2 regions of the Acidovorax sacchari genome follow, and region 1 is predicted to be linked to the other one. Evidence: predicted binding sites of a transcription regulator. Region 1 holds the regulator's gene; the other holds the start of a gene.

Evidence for each region. Region 1 encodes HrcA, which represses chaperone genes, less so after heat shock. Its sites were predicted from a motif close to TTAGCACTCNNNNNNNNNGAGTGCTAA; they were not measured.
Region 2: rpoH (RNA polymerase sigma factor RpoH) is a predicted target of HrcA. The motif match lies at 3,076-3,102, and genes of this name have one in related genera.

The regions. Positions count from the first base shown of each region.
Region 1 is NZ_AP035783.1:4,162,576-4,169,118, forward strand. Features, by position in the region: gene ACGHC0_RS18465 (hypothetical protein) at 1-570, opposite strand, end outside; gene ACGHC0_RS18470 (S24 family peptidase) at 744-1,427, shown strand; gene ACGHC0_RS18475 (LuxR C-terminal-related transcriptional regulator) at 2,270-2,959, shown strand; gene ACGHC0_RS18480 (hypothetical protein) at 3,149-3,550, shown strand; gene hrcA (heat-inducible transcriptional repressor HrcA) at 3,569-4,573, opposite strand; gene ACGHC0_RS18490 (NAD kinase) at 4,603-5,499, shown strand; gene recN (DNA repair protein RecN) at 5,502-6,543, shown strand, end outside.
Region 2 is NZ_AP035783.1:4,473,051-4,479,593, forward strand. Features, by position in the region: gene ACGHC0_RS19810 (alpha/beta hydrolase family protein) at 30-1,040, opposite strand; gene ACGHC0_RS19815 (FMN-dependent NADH-azoreductase) at 1,486-2,100, opposite strand; gene ACGHC0_RS19820 (winged helix-turn-helix transcriptional regulator) at 2,154-2,630, shown strand; gene rpoH (RNA polymerase sigma factor RpoH) at 3,133-4,074, shown strand; gene ACGHC0_RS19830 (Bug family tripartite tricarboxylate transporter substrate binding protein) at 4,179-5,207, shown strand; gene ACGHC0_RS19835 (oxidoreductase) at 5,325-5,705, shown strand; gene ACGHC0_RS19840 (Crp/Fnr family transcriptional regulator) at 5,713-6,543, shown strand, end outside.

The DNA of each region.
Region 1 (6,543 bases):
TGCCCGGTGCACGCAGTCATCGATGAAGTTGGCCATGCGGCGACCTGCCTCACCATGCGGCACGCGAGACAGGCCCGTGCCGGCGCACGCCTTGCATGCCCTGGATGAGAGCCGTGCCGTACCCGGCATGGACTCGAACTTGCGGCCTTCGCATGCCGAGCACGTCGGCTGCAACCACCAGTACAGCACTGCGGCGGCCACGGAATGCGGCGCATCGATGCGCCAGCGGGTCGCCTGCGCGGCCAGTTGCTCACGCACCTGCGGCAGCGTCTTCAGCCGGGCGAACACCTGGGCATGCCGGAGTGCGAGGCATTGATCCGCGTCTTGCGGCCGCTCCTTCGGAGACGAATGAACCATGTCGGCCCGCGGCATGCGCGAATGATCGACCCCGTCGTACTCCGAATGCAGCCGCAGCAGTGCGCCCCCGACGCGGGAGCGGCTCCAGCCGGCAGCCACCAGGAGGTCCGCATCCGATCGGGAAGCGCCCTCGCGCACGCAAAGACGGAGATTGGAGGAGTTGCCGGCAGTGCTGTAGGCTTCCTGGACGGTGCGGGAATCGTTGCGGTACATGGTCTTCCTTGAAGGGTAGAGGGTGGCGCCGGGCGGAGCGAAAGCATCGGAGATGCGTCGGTGAAGGGCCTCGGCCCGGTGTCTCGATCCATGTCTCAATTAAACACCATGTTTAAACAAATGTCAAACCTTTTGTTTAACAACATTTTGTTTAAACGATGGACAATGGCTCCATGCATGAAAGCGCCCTACGCCTCTACCAGGCCGCCTCCGAGCTCAAGGACGTCACCGGCCAGTCCGCCGTGGCACGCCTGCTGGGAGAGTCCCCGCAGAACATCAAGAACTGGGAGATGCGGGGTATTTCCAAGGCCGGCGCCCTGAAGGCGGAAGAACTCATCGGCTGCTCCGCCGCTTGGCTGCTGACCGGCGACAGGCAGGCCACGCCGGCGCACCGCAAGCCGACCCAGCCTGCCGCCGTGTCCACGCCGGGCAGCGTGACCGTGCCGCAGCTGGCGAATGCAGCATCCATGGGCGCCGGCAGCGAAATGGCGCACGAGGACGTGATGGTGGGCCGTCTCACGCTTTCCCCCACATGGATCGGCAGGACGCTGCGCGGCCTCAGCACCCCCGAGAACCTCCGCTTCATCCACGCCTATGGGGACTCCATGGAACCCACGTTTCTGGACGGTGACGTGCTGCTGGTGGATGCGGGCGTGCGCACGGTGGAGGTGGACGGCGTGTATGTCCTGGGAGCCCAGAACCGCCTTTTCATCAAGCGCGTGCGCCAGCGACTGGACGGTGCCTACGAGATCAGCAGCGACAACCCCACCGTGAAGACGGTGGACGTCCTGGACGGCAAGCACACGGTGGAGATTCTGGGCAAGGTGATATGGATCTGGAACGGGCGCAAGATCTGAACGGACCGCGATTCGCCACGTTTAACGACCAGCAGGATAGCGGCATCGTTTAAACACCTTGCACGTACCGCCGCATCTTCCAAACAAAATGAATAGGCCGCGGTGCGGTGGAAAGTGAAGGCGGGATGACGGTGCCCTGCACAGGGAAACCCGGCCGGCAACCAACCAGCCAGCCAGCCACTCGCCAGAAGGGCAGCGGCGCGTGGGTCGTCGCGCCGTGCCGCGCGCTTCATCCATCTTTGTGTATGTGGTAGGCCGTGCTGGGCTCGAACCAGCGACCAAAGGATTATGCGTGCCACTTCGGCTTTCGCCGCCCGTTTCCGGTTCGTGGCCTGGACTCTGTCTTGCCTTTCGGCCTTCCCGTCGAGTCTCTACACGTTCCCTCCCTGCGGAGGGCTTCGCTCGGCGTTGGCATAGCGCGCAGGACGCGCAGTAGCGTTCACCGAATTTGAGAAGTTCTACTTCAAGGCAGAGTGAACTTACCTTGAGCAACCCATTGGGTGCCGCTCCATTCCCAGGCCATTGCCTGGGGACAGGAACCTCCCCGTCAAGTCCTCTGCTCTAACCAACTGAGCTAACGGCCCACAGCCTGCCATTGTCGCATACGCAGCTGGACCACGAGAAAACCGGCGCATGCGTTTTTGCGGAACGCGCAACCCCTCCGCTTGCCGATCGGCCCTCGAAGCCCCAGAAGATGGGACACGAAAGGGCATCCGCGTAGCCCGTTTCACTCGGACGCCTCGACAGAGGTTTTGTAACCCGCCGGCGCCCGTGTATGGATTACCCTCGAAAGTTACGGTCGAGTTGCTTTTGATGATCCGGCCTTATCGCCAGAACGTCGTATGCCCCTGTCCGCCTTTTCCCGCCTGCCGTTGGCGCATTACGCGCTTGTCGTCGATGACCACCCGCTCGTCGCACGCGGCATGGCCGAGTTCCTGAGCCTCCACCCCCGGTTGGAGGAGTGCCGCCATGCCTGCGAAATATCCGAGGCCCTGCGCATCATTGCCTCCCATGGCTCGCCCATTCTGGCCCTGGTGGATTTCTGGCTCGCGGAGGGTGCTGCCACGTCCTTCATCGACAATCTTTTCGCGATGTCCCCGGGAACACGCGTGTTGGTCGTGAGCGCGGACCACCATCCGGCCATCGTGCTCAAGACCCGGGCCAGTGGCGCCCACGGATTCATCCACAAGCGGGAACCGCCCGAGACCTTCCACGCCGCCATCAATGCCGTGCTCGATGGCTCGCCCTGGTTCGACTCCGGGGCGACGGCATGTCTTTCCAGCACGGCCATTGGAGCCGCAACTCCCCGCGAGATCCATCTCTCACCCGCCGATCTCGGCCTGACCCCGCGCCAGGGCCAGATCCTCGCGCTGGTTCTCGAGGGACTGCCCAACAAGCCCATCGCCAATGCGCTGCATCTGTCGGAGCACACGGTCAAGGAGCACCTCACGGCCATTCTGCAAAAGCTCGGCGCCAGCAATCGGGTGGAACTGATCTCCAGGCTGCGCGGTGTCCGGATCGACGAATCCTGAACCGCCCGGTGCAGCCGACACAAGGAGTTACGCAATTCCTGCCACGGCGGGGAATGGGCCGAAGGAACGGCCACGTATAAATCCGCGTACCCCTGGCAGAACCGCCCCGTTCGTGTACGGGGATCTCATCGACCCGGGACCTGAAACACATGGCTGGTCCGCACCAGGCCGGCCGGGATTGGAGAAAACATGAGGATTGCCGCCCCATTGCTTGCCCTCGGCCTGCTCGCCGCCCCTGCGGCCTGGTCCGCCAACCGCGCCTGCGTGATCGAGGGAAGCATTTCCGTCGCGGGTTCCGGGACGGCGGTGAAAGACTGCATGGAGTTCTCCTCCGACGTCTCGGCGGAGCAACTCAAGAGCAGCTGCGACGCAGTCGCCCAGGCGTCGGCCGGGCTGGGCGGCAAACCGGGCAAGGTCACACTCATGCGCCAATGTCCGCGGCCTGCCAGCGGTGCGTGCAAGGGACTGATGGGCCGGCCGCTCGATGCCTACTACTACGGGCTGTCGGCCGACGCGGTCCAGCAGAAGCGGCAGGCCTGCGAAACCTCGACCGCCGTGATCAAGGGAGGTACGTGGAGCGACGGCAAGTAGCCATCCGGGCCGGGCGCCCTAGCGGCGATGGCTCAGCGCGTTGGTCACCAGCTTGGAGGTGATGTCCACGATCTGGATCATGCGGTCGTAGGGCATGCGCGTGGGGCCGATGACGCCCAGCGTTCCCACGACCTGCCCGTCCACCTCATACGGAGCGCTGACCACCGACAGTTCCTCGAAAGGCACGACCTGGCTTTCGCCTCCGATGAAGATGCGCACGCCTTCGGCCCGGTTGGAGACGTCCAGCAGGCGCAGTATCTGGGTCTTCTGCTCGAAGAGGTCGAAGGCCTTGCGCAGGTTGCCCATGTCGTTCGAGAAATCGCTCAGGGCCAGCAGGTTGCGCTCGCCGGAGATGACCACCTCCTCCTGCGAGGCGGCCATGGCCTCGGAGCCGACGTTCACCGCGGCCTGCATGAGGGAAGCGATCTCTCCGCGCAACTGGTCCACCTCGGTCTTGAGCCGTTCGCGCACCTCGTCCATCCCCAGGCCGGAATAGTGGCTGTTGAGGAAGTTGGCGGCCTCGGCCAGCTGGGACTGGGTATGGTCCACTTCGGTGAAGATCACGCGGTTCTGCACATCGCCGTCCGGAGAGACGATGATGACCAGCAGGCGCCGCTCGGAAAGGCGCAGGAACTCGATGTGGCGGAAGACCGACGGTCGGCGCGGAGCCATGACCACGCCCACGAACTGCGACAGGCTGGACAGCAGTTGCGCCGCGTTCGCGATGACCTTCTGCGGCTGGTCGGCCGCGAGTTCGGGGGAGCACAGCTCGCCGCGCTGCACCGTCAACATGGTGTCAACGAACAACCGGTAGCCCTTGGCGGTGGGGATGCGGCCCGCGGAGGTGTGGGGGCTGGCGATCAGCCCGATGTCCTCCAGGTCGGCCATGACGTTGCGTATCGTGGCCGGAGAAAGGTCCAGGCCGGACGCCTTCGACAACGTGCGCGAGCCCACCGGCTGGCCGTCGGCGATGTAGCGCTCGATCAGCGCTTTGAGCAACAACTTGGCACGGTCATCGAGCATTGAATCATTTTAATGATCTAATTTCCGTGATGAAGCTCAGGTTCCAACGCGTGGCGCTCGTCGGCAAGTACCAGGCGCCCACTTCTGCAGGGATGTCCGACAGTTCGCGCGACGCGCTGGACGGCATCGCCAGATTCCTGGCCAACGAAGGGTGCGAGGTCGCCCTCGAGGCGGACACCGCCGCGAACACGGGGTTCGCCGACTACCCGGCGCTCTCCGTGGAGCGCATCGGGCTGGACTGCGATCTCTGCCTCGTGGTGGGCGGCGACGGCACGATGCTGGGCGTCGGCCGGCAGCTCGCGCAATACCGCACGCCGCTCATCGGCATCAACCAGGGCCGGCTCGGTTTCATCACCGACATCCCCCTGGGCGAGTACTCCACGGTCCTCAAACCCATGCTGCGCGGCGAGTACGAGGAAGACCTGCGCCCGCTCATGCGGGCCCGGGTGATGCGCCAGGGCCAGTGCGTGTTCGAGGCCCTGGCGATGAACGACGTGGTGGTCAACCGCGGGTCCACCTCCGGGATGGTCGAACTGCGCGTGGAAGTGGGTGGCCATTTCGTCTCCAACCAGCGTGCAGACGGCCTCATCATCGCGTCGCCCACGGGCTCCACTGCCTATGCCCTGTCCGCAGGCGGCCCGATGCTGCATCCGACGATTCCCGGATGGGTGCTGGCGCCGATCGCGCCGCACACGCTGTCGAACCGTCCCATCGTGCTGTCGGACAGCATGGAAGTGGCCGTGGAAGTCGTCAGCGGGCGCGATGTCAGCGCGAATTTCGACATGCAGTCGCTCGCGTCCCTGCAGCACGGCGACCGCATCCTGGTACAGCGCTCGGACTACCGGGCGCGCTTTCTCCATCCGCGCGGCTGGAACTACTTCGCCACGCTGCGCAAGAAGCTCCGCTGGAACGAAGGAGGCTACTGAGCATGGCGTTGAAGCGGATTGCGCTGCGTGATTTCGTGATCGTCGAGTCCCTCGAGCTGGACCTTCATTCCGGATTCACCGTCCTGACCGGCGAGACCGGCGCCGGCAAGTCCATCCTCATCGATGCGCTGCAGTTGCTGCTGGGTGCGCGCGCCGATCCGGGCGTGGTCCGGGAAGGCGCTGCGTCCACCGACCTGTGCGCGGAGTTCGACGGCACTCCCGCCATCGCGGCCTGGCTGGACGATGCGGGCATTCCTCCGGAAGACGGCCTGCTGCTGCGCCGCACCATCGACACCCAGGGCAAGAGCCGCGCGTGGATCAACGGAGTGCCGGTGACCGCGACGCAGATGCGCACCCTGGGCTCCCACCTCCTCGACATCCACGGCCAGCACGCCTGGCAGAGCCTCACGCGCGCGGACGCGGTGCGCGGGCTGCTGGATGCGTACGGCGGCATCCGCCCGGAAGGCCTGCAGCCCCTCTGGACGCGATGGCGCGACGACCGCAAGGCACTGGATGCCGCCATCGCCGGCCAGAACGACATCCAGCAGGAACGCGACCGGCTCCAGTGGCAGATCGCGGAGATGCAGAAGCTCGCCCCCGCCGATGGCGAATGGGAAGAGCTGAACGCGCAGCACACGCGCCTGTCGCATGCGCAGGCGCTGATCGACACGGCACAGGCGGCGCTGGGGGCGCTGGAGGACGACGAATCGGGCGCGCACGGCCCGCTGGTGCGCGCCCGCGGCCTGCTGGAAGCCAAGGCGTCGCTGGACCCACAGTTCCAGTCCATGCTGGACGTGCTGGCGTCCTGCCTGGCCCAGGCATCGGACGTGGCACATTCGCTCCAGGCCTACCTGCGCCACACCGACGTGGATCCGGACCGGCTCGAAACGCTGGATGCGCGCATGGGGCTCTGGATGTCGCTGGCTCGGCGCTTCAAGCGCCAGCCCCAGGACCTGCCCGCGCTGCTCGCCGGCTGGGAGGAAGAACTTGCCCGCCTGGACGGGGCCTCGGACGTGGAGGCCCTGGCCGAGCAGGCCCGCCGGA
Region 2 (6,543 bases), 310 kb from region 1:
CCCGATGTCCACTTCGGGGCCGGACCAGTCTACTCACCCAAGCTGGATTGAAAGAACTTGGTGATGGCCGACTCAATACCGGGATGAGCGGCCACGCGGTCTGTGCCAAGCGGGTCCACGCATACCTCTGGAGCGGCGGCGCGCTGCGGTGGCGAACAAACATCGGTGAATACAAAATGACCGCCCGGCAACGTTTCGAGTTTTGGGGGCTGTGGCAGCGCACGGGCCAGGCCCATGGCATTTCCTTCGCCCGGAAGCTCACTGTTCAATGGCCGCAGGATGAGCACAGGCACGGTGATGGCCCTGAGGTCACTCCTGTCGAAGAGTGCCGCCAGGGGGTCCAGCAAGGCGATGGCCTTCAGTGGCAGGCGCGTGGCACTGGCCCCGTCGCTTGCCGCGGACCCGCGTTTTGGTCGTTCTCCATGGGCATCTTGGTCAGGGGCATGCCCGCACGACATCACATCGGCAGGGTGGGCACGGCAATAGGATTCAAAGTAGGCCGTATTGGGCGTGGCGCCTGCCAGCTCCAGCGTGACGGCCCCGACGAGCGAAAAGCCCACCATGCCCAGCCGGGATACATCCGCATGCGGCGCAAAGCGTGGGTCGGCAAGCACCGCGTCAAGCGCGCGCCTGACTTGCATGGGCCGATGGGCCAAGCCTGTTTTCCCGTGGAAAGGCGCGACCACCAGGTATCCCTGGCGAGCAAGCGAGGCGGACAGCTCCCGCAGGATCAAGGGGCTGCCTCCCCCTGGTCCACCTCCATGGTCCAGCAGGATGACCGGGAGTTTTCCCTCTGCCACGGGCGTGTCCCGGCTCGCCGGTACGGAAATCTTTCCTATCAGCGACGGTGTCTCATCCGCATCGGTCGGGTACCAGACCAGCACCGAGTTCGGTGTGTCGGAGGCAACCTCCAGGCTGGCGATGCCTGCATGGCGCAATGGAGTCTGGGCTACTGCAACAGGCAGGCCGCCACTGGTTGCACACCCGATGAGAAAGGCGCCGATCCATCTCGGAAGCGAGGTCATGGTGATATTGAGCATTTGTCCGCCATTGGCCGATAGCAGCCGCTGAGCATAGTAGCCGTGCGCGGACAGCACCCGGCCCAGCGCAAGGCGAGTCCAAAGGGCCCGATCATCCCCAAGGGAGGCCACACGATGCCTTCACACCTCCACATTACCTCGCGTGGCGCTGATCTACCGAAACTTTGTCCGCCGCGGGCGCTTACCCTCCATTGGAGCGTTGAATGGCGAGCCGTCGGCCGCCTCAGCCACCCTCGCTATGGGGACGAAGAAGCGCACATCCAATCGCCATGCCATCTGTGTACAAGCCCGGTGAAAACCGTCAAAGCCTCCACCGGGACCGGCAGAAATCGACACGTGCGAAGAAAGGCCCCGCCTGACACATGTTCCCCACTCTCGCCACGCCGCGAGACTGGAGCGCATTGCGCATCGTTCATCAGTACCGCGGGCAACCCATCCATGCCCTTCAGGTCAGTTCGGCGATGCGCTCTTCTGCCGCGGCAATAGACGCAAGTCTGGCGTCCGGGCCGAGCGCCACGCCATCGGCGGCGATGGCCTGAACTTCGGTAACGCCCATCAACGCGAAGCCGCTACGCAGATGGGTTTCCGCATGCTCGAGCGCGGCAGCCGGCGTGCCAGCTTCGTAGCGCCCGCCTCGGGCGATGGCGAGGATGATGCGTTTTCCGTTGACGAGTCCCACGGGTCCGCTGTCTGAATATCGAAAGGTTTTGCCGGGCACCGATATCCGATCGATCCAGGCTTTCAAATGGCTCGCCACTCCAAGATTATAAAAACCCACGCCGATCACGACGGTGTCCGCAGCGAGAAAGGCTTCCAGATCGGCTGCTCCGAGAGACAAATCGGCCTGTATATCCGCATCGCCATGTGGAGAGCCTGTCTGGAAGGCGTGGATCTGCGCGCTGGTGAGGTGAGCGAGGGGCTGCGCGTCCAAGTCCCGATAGACAACATGGGCCGAGGGATGACGCACTAGAAGCTTATCGACGATTTCTCTGGACAGTTTTCTGCTGACAGACTGGGCTCCAAGAATGCTGGAATCAATATGAAGGATATTTTCGGGCATTTCGTGTTTACCACTATAGTGGACAGGTTGGTTTCTATGCACAGGATTTTTGAATGATAAAAACCGCCAGTCAACAAGGCACGTCGGTGATACTTGGGCACACGCAGGTAACCAGTGCCAAAGAATCTCCCGGTGGGCAAGATGGAAATACGCCGACCCAGGACGCGTCATTCACCGAGACTTGCCTGCGCGCCAACCAGGTTCTGGCACGCATCGGTGACAAGTGGACGTTGCTCGTGGTGATGACGCTGGCCGGTGGGCCCCGCCGTTTCAGCGAGCTCAAACGCTCCATTGACGGTGTTTCACAGCGCATGCTGACATTGACGCTGCGGGGGCTCGAACGGGACGGTCTCGTCCATCGCAAGGCCTATGGAACGGTTCCGCCGCGCGTGGATTACGCACTGACCCCTCTCGGCCGCTCCTTACGGGAGCCTGTGGAGGAGTTGGGAGCCTGGGCACTGGCCCATGCGGACACAGTCGAGGCCGCGCGCCGTGCATTCGATGCAGCGGAGCCGTCGGAGGAGCGCTGATAGTGTTGCAGGTGGATCTGCTGATTTTTCCGCAGGTTCTGCACTCGAAAATGTGCGGCAGCTCGGAGCGGAATCACCCCCGCCGTCGTAGGCAGCGTTGCCACGCGGTCTTCCAGGTGCTGCAGGAACGCCATCGAGGCGGCCTGCACGCGCCGCAGCACTACCACCTACCTGCCGGGCCTGAGTGCTCGGGCGGGGCTGCTCCGTTCGCCACGTCTAGAACGCGGACAAAGCGCGGATGGTCCGTATCGTGCGGTTGCGCCTTGGTTTTGAGCAATCAACGTTCGCAAATGTCGTGGACGATGACTGAATTATCCTTACGAATCAAAGACTTATATCGTCTCCATCGTGCTGTCCGAGTACAAAACTCAATGGATGCTCGGGTTAAATCGCACCCCGGCTTCGCATACAGCCCCAGTCCTACGCGGGGAAAGGAACTTCGGCCTTAGCACTCCCTCCAATAGACTGCTAAAGTGAAAGCATGGAAGAAAGGATTTCTGGAATGACGATTCAGTCTGGAACCGCCGCCACCGCGCTCGCACCGGCCAACGCCTGGGCCCTGATCCCCCCGCTGGGCAACCTGGATGCCTATATCTCCGCCGTGAACCGTCTGCCGATGCTGACGGCCGAGGAAGAACGCACCTATGCGCGCCGGCTGAAGGAACACAACGACGTGGAAGCCGCGGGCCGGATGGTGATGTCGCACCTGCGGCTGGTGGTGTCGATCGCCCGGCAGTACCTGGGCTACGGCCTGCCGCACGGCGACCTGATCCAGGAAGGCAACGTGGGCCTGATGAAGGCCGTGAAACGCTTCGATCCGGACCAGAACGTCCGCCTGGTGAGCTACGCCATGCACTGGATCAAGGCCGAGATCCACGAATACATCCTGAAGAACTGGCGCATGGTGAAGGTGGCCACCACCAAGAGCCAGCGCAAGCTGTTCTTCAATCTGCGCTCGATGAAGCAGGGCTTCAAGGCCGACTCTGCCGCCGGCAACACGGGCACCCACCGCGAGACGCTCTCCGAACAGGAAATCGACGTCGTGGCCCAGCAGCTCAACGTCAAGCGCGAGGAAGTGATCGAGATGGAAACGCGCCTGTCCGGAGGCGACGTGATGCTGGATCCGGCCCCGTCGGACGACGGCGAGCAGGCCTACGGTCCCATCGCCTACCTGGCCGATGGCACGCACGAGCCGACCGCCATGATCGAATCGCGCCAGCGGGACGTGCTGGCCACGGACGGCATCGCGAATGCGCTGGCGACGCTGGACGACCGGAGCCGCCGCATCGTCGAGGAGCGCTGGCTCAAGGTCAACGACGACGGCTCGGGCGGCATGACGCTGCATGAGCTGGCCGCGGTATACGGCGTGAGCGCCGAGCGCATCCGGCAGATCGAAGTCGCCGCGATGAAGAAGATGAAGAAGGCGCTGGCGGAATACGCCTGACACCTTTCACAACGTTTCGCGCTACGGAATCTTCGTGGCGACAGCGATAATCGGGCGTGCTACCTGGACGGGTAGCGCGCCCTTTTTTATCTGCCGCACATTCCATGCAACGCCCAGACAAGTCGCTTCCCATCTCCCTGGCCCGCCGCCGCATCCTCGCTTCCGGAGCCGCCCTGCTGGGCTGCGAATGGGCGGTGGCAGCGCCGCCGCCGGCACAGGATGCCGCGTGGCCGTCCAGGCCGTTGCGCATCATCGTGGGATTCCCCCCGGGCTCCTCGCCCGACCTCACGGCACGTACCTTCGCCGATCCGCTCGCCCATGCGCTGGGCCAGCCGGTGGTCGTGGAGAACAAGGTCGGTGCCAGCGGCAACATCGGCGCGGATGCCGTGGCCAAGGCGACGGACGGCCACACCATCGGTCTGTTCATCAACGTCAACCTCACGATCGCGAAACTGGTCAATCCCTCGCTGCCGTTCGACTCGCACAAGGATCTCGCGCCACTCAGCCTCGTGGGCGTGTCGCCGCTGGTGCTCACGGCGCCGGCGGCGCAGGCGGGGGTGCCGGCGCATGTGGACGCACGCACCTTCCTGGAGGCTGCCCGCCAGGCGGGTGACCGCTGGAGCTACGGAACGCCCGGCGTCGGCACCATGGGCCATCTCGGGACCGAGCTGCTCAAGGCCCGCACGGGCATCGCGCCGGTGCATGTCCCCTATCCGGGCTATCCGCAGGTGGCCATGGGCATGCTCGGCGGACAGCTGCAGATGGCCCTTCTGCCGCCGGCGCTGGCCGTGGCACAGCAACGCAGCGGCAAGCTGCAGCTGCTGGGCGTGACCTCGGCCGGCCGCAGTTCGCTCGTGCCGGGCGTCCCGAGCCTCGCCGAGGCCGGCGTGAAGGACTTCCAGCTGGAGATCTGGAATGCCTTCGCCGCGCCCGCGTCGATGCCGGCCGCCCACCGGGCGCGCCTGTCCACCGCGATCGCCGAGATCGCCCGGACGCCGGAAGTGCGCGATGCGCTGTTCCAGCAGGGCTGGCAGGTGGCAGGCACCTCCGCGGAAGGACTGGCCCGCCGCATCGAGGCGGACACGTCGCAGATGGAGCAGGTGATCCGCGCGCAGAAGATCCGGGTGGAATGACGGCACGCTGGGCTCCCGCCCCGCGAACGCAGCGTGGCCATTGATGTAGATCATGCCCGCCAGGGCATCGCGCCTGCAGACTCCGGTCATCGATCCAACTTCCGGGAGTTTCCTGCCATGCCAACATTCCGCATCATCGTCATCGGTGCAGGCCAGACGGGCACGCCGCTGCTGCGGCAGCTGCTGGCCGCGCCCTTCGTCCAGGTGCTGGGCGTGGCGGAACTGGATCTCTCGCTGCCCGGCGTCGCCCTGGCACGCAGCCACGGCGTGCCCGTCCACCAGGACTACATGGACCTGCTGCAACAACATGGCGCCGCGGCGGACATCGTGATCGACGTCACCGGCCAGGCAGCGGTACGGGAAGCGCTGCGCAAGCACATGGTGGACTCCGGCAACCAGAAGACCGTGATCCTGCACGAGCGGATCGCGCTGCTCATGATGTCGCTTTCTGCCGGCACCCTCGTGCCGAGCCGCCATGGCGACGTGGCTTACGCCTGAGCCAGCCATGCCCATTTCCGAAGCGGACCGCCAGAACTGCCATGAATGCTCCAGCCGGCACCAGTGCCTGATCGGCCGCCAAATCGATGCCGCGAGGGCGTCCTGGCCCGCGCTCGTGCAGGAGCACCGATTCCGCAAGGGGGATGTACTCCAGCTCCAGGGGGAAACGGCCGTATCCCTGTCGGTGCTCAAGGTGGGAACGGCGCTGCAGCAGCGCACGGGCCCCGACCAGGTGGCGCGCCCCGTGGCCATGGCGGGCTGCGGACAGGCATTCGGCACCGGTTCGGTACTCGGCACGGCCGAGCGCCTGACCTGGGTCGCCGTCCAGGAAGGACGGCTGTGCCGGCTGCCGGCTGCCGCGCTGGTGCGCTCGGGCGGGCTGGATTCGGAGTTCCTGCAGGCGTTGCTGCACGAGGAAGCGCAGGCGCAGTCACGGCTGGCGGACTGGTCGGGGCTGCTGCATCTGCGCGGCGTGCCTGCCCAACTGGCCAGCGCGCTGCTGCAGCTGTCCCAGCTGCAGCGCAGCACGCTCGTGCGGCTGCCCACCCATACGGTGCTGGCCTCCCTGCTGGCCACCACCCGGGAAACCATTGCGCGGTCGCTCACGCAACTGGCACAGCAGGGCGCCGTGGTGCGCCACGACCGCTGGCATTGCGCCATCGTGCGCGCACCGCTGGTCGCCTTGCTGGCGAGCCAGGCGGCGCGGGCCGAGGATGCACCCCCGGCCCCTGCGCCGGGGCGGCGCGCCACGCCCTCTGCGCGCGATACCGCCCGGCCGTCCTCCTGGCGGGTGGCGCGTGCCACGCCCGCGACGCGTGCCACCGTCCCGCAGGCGCTC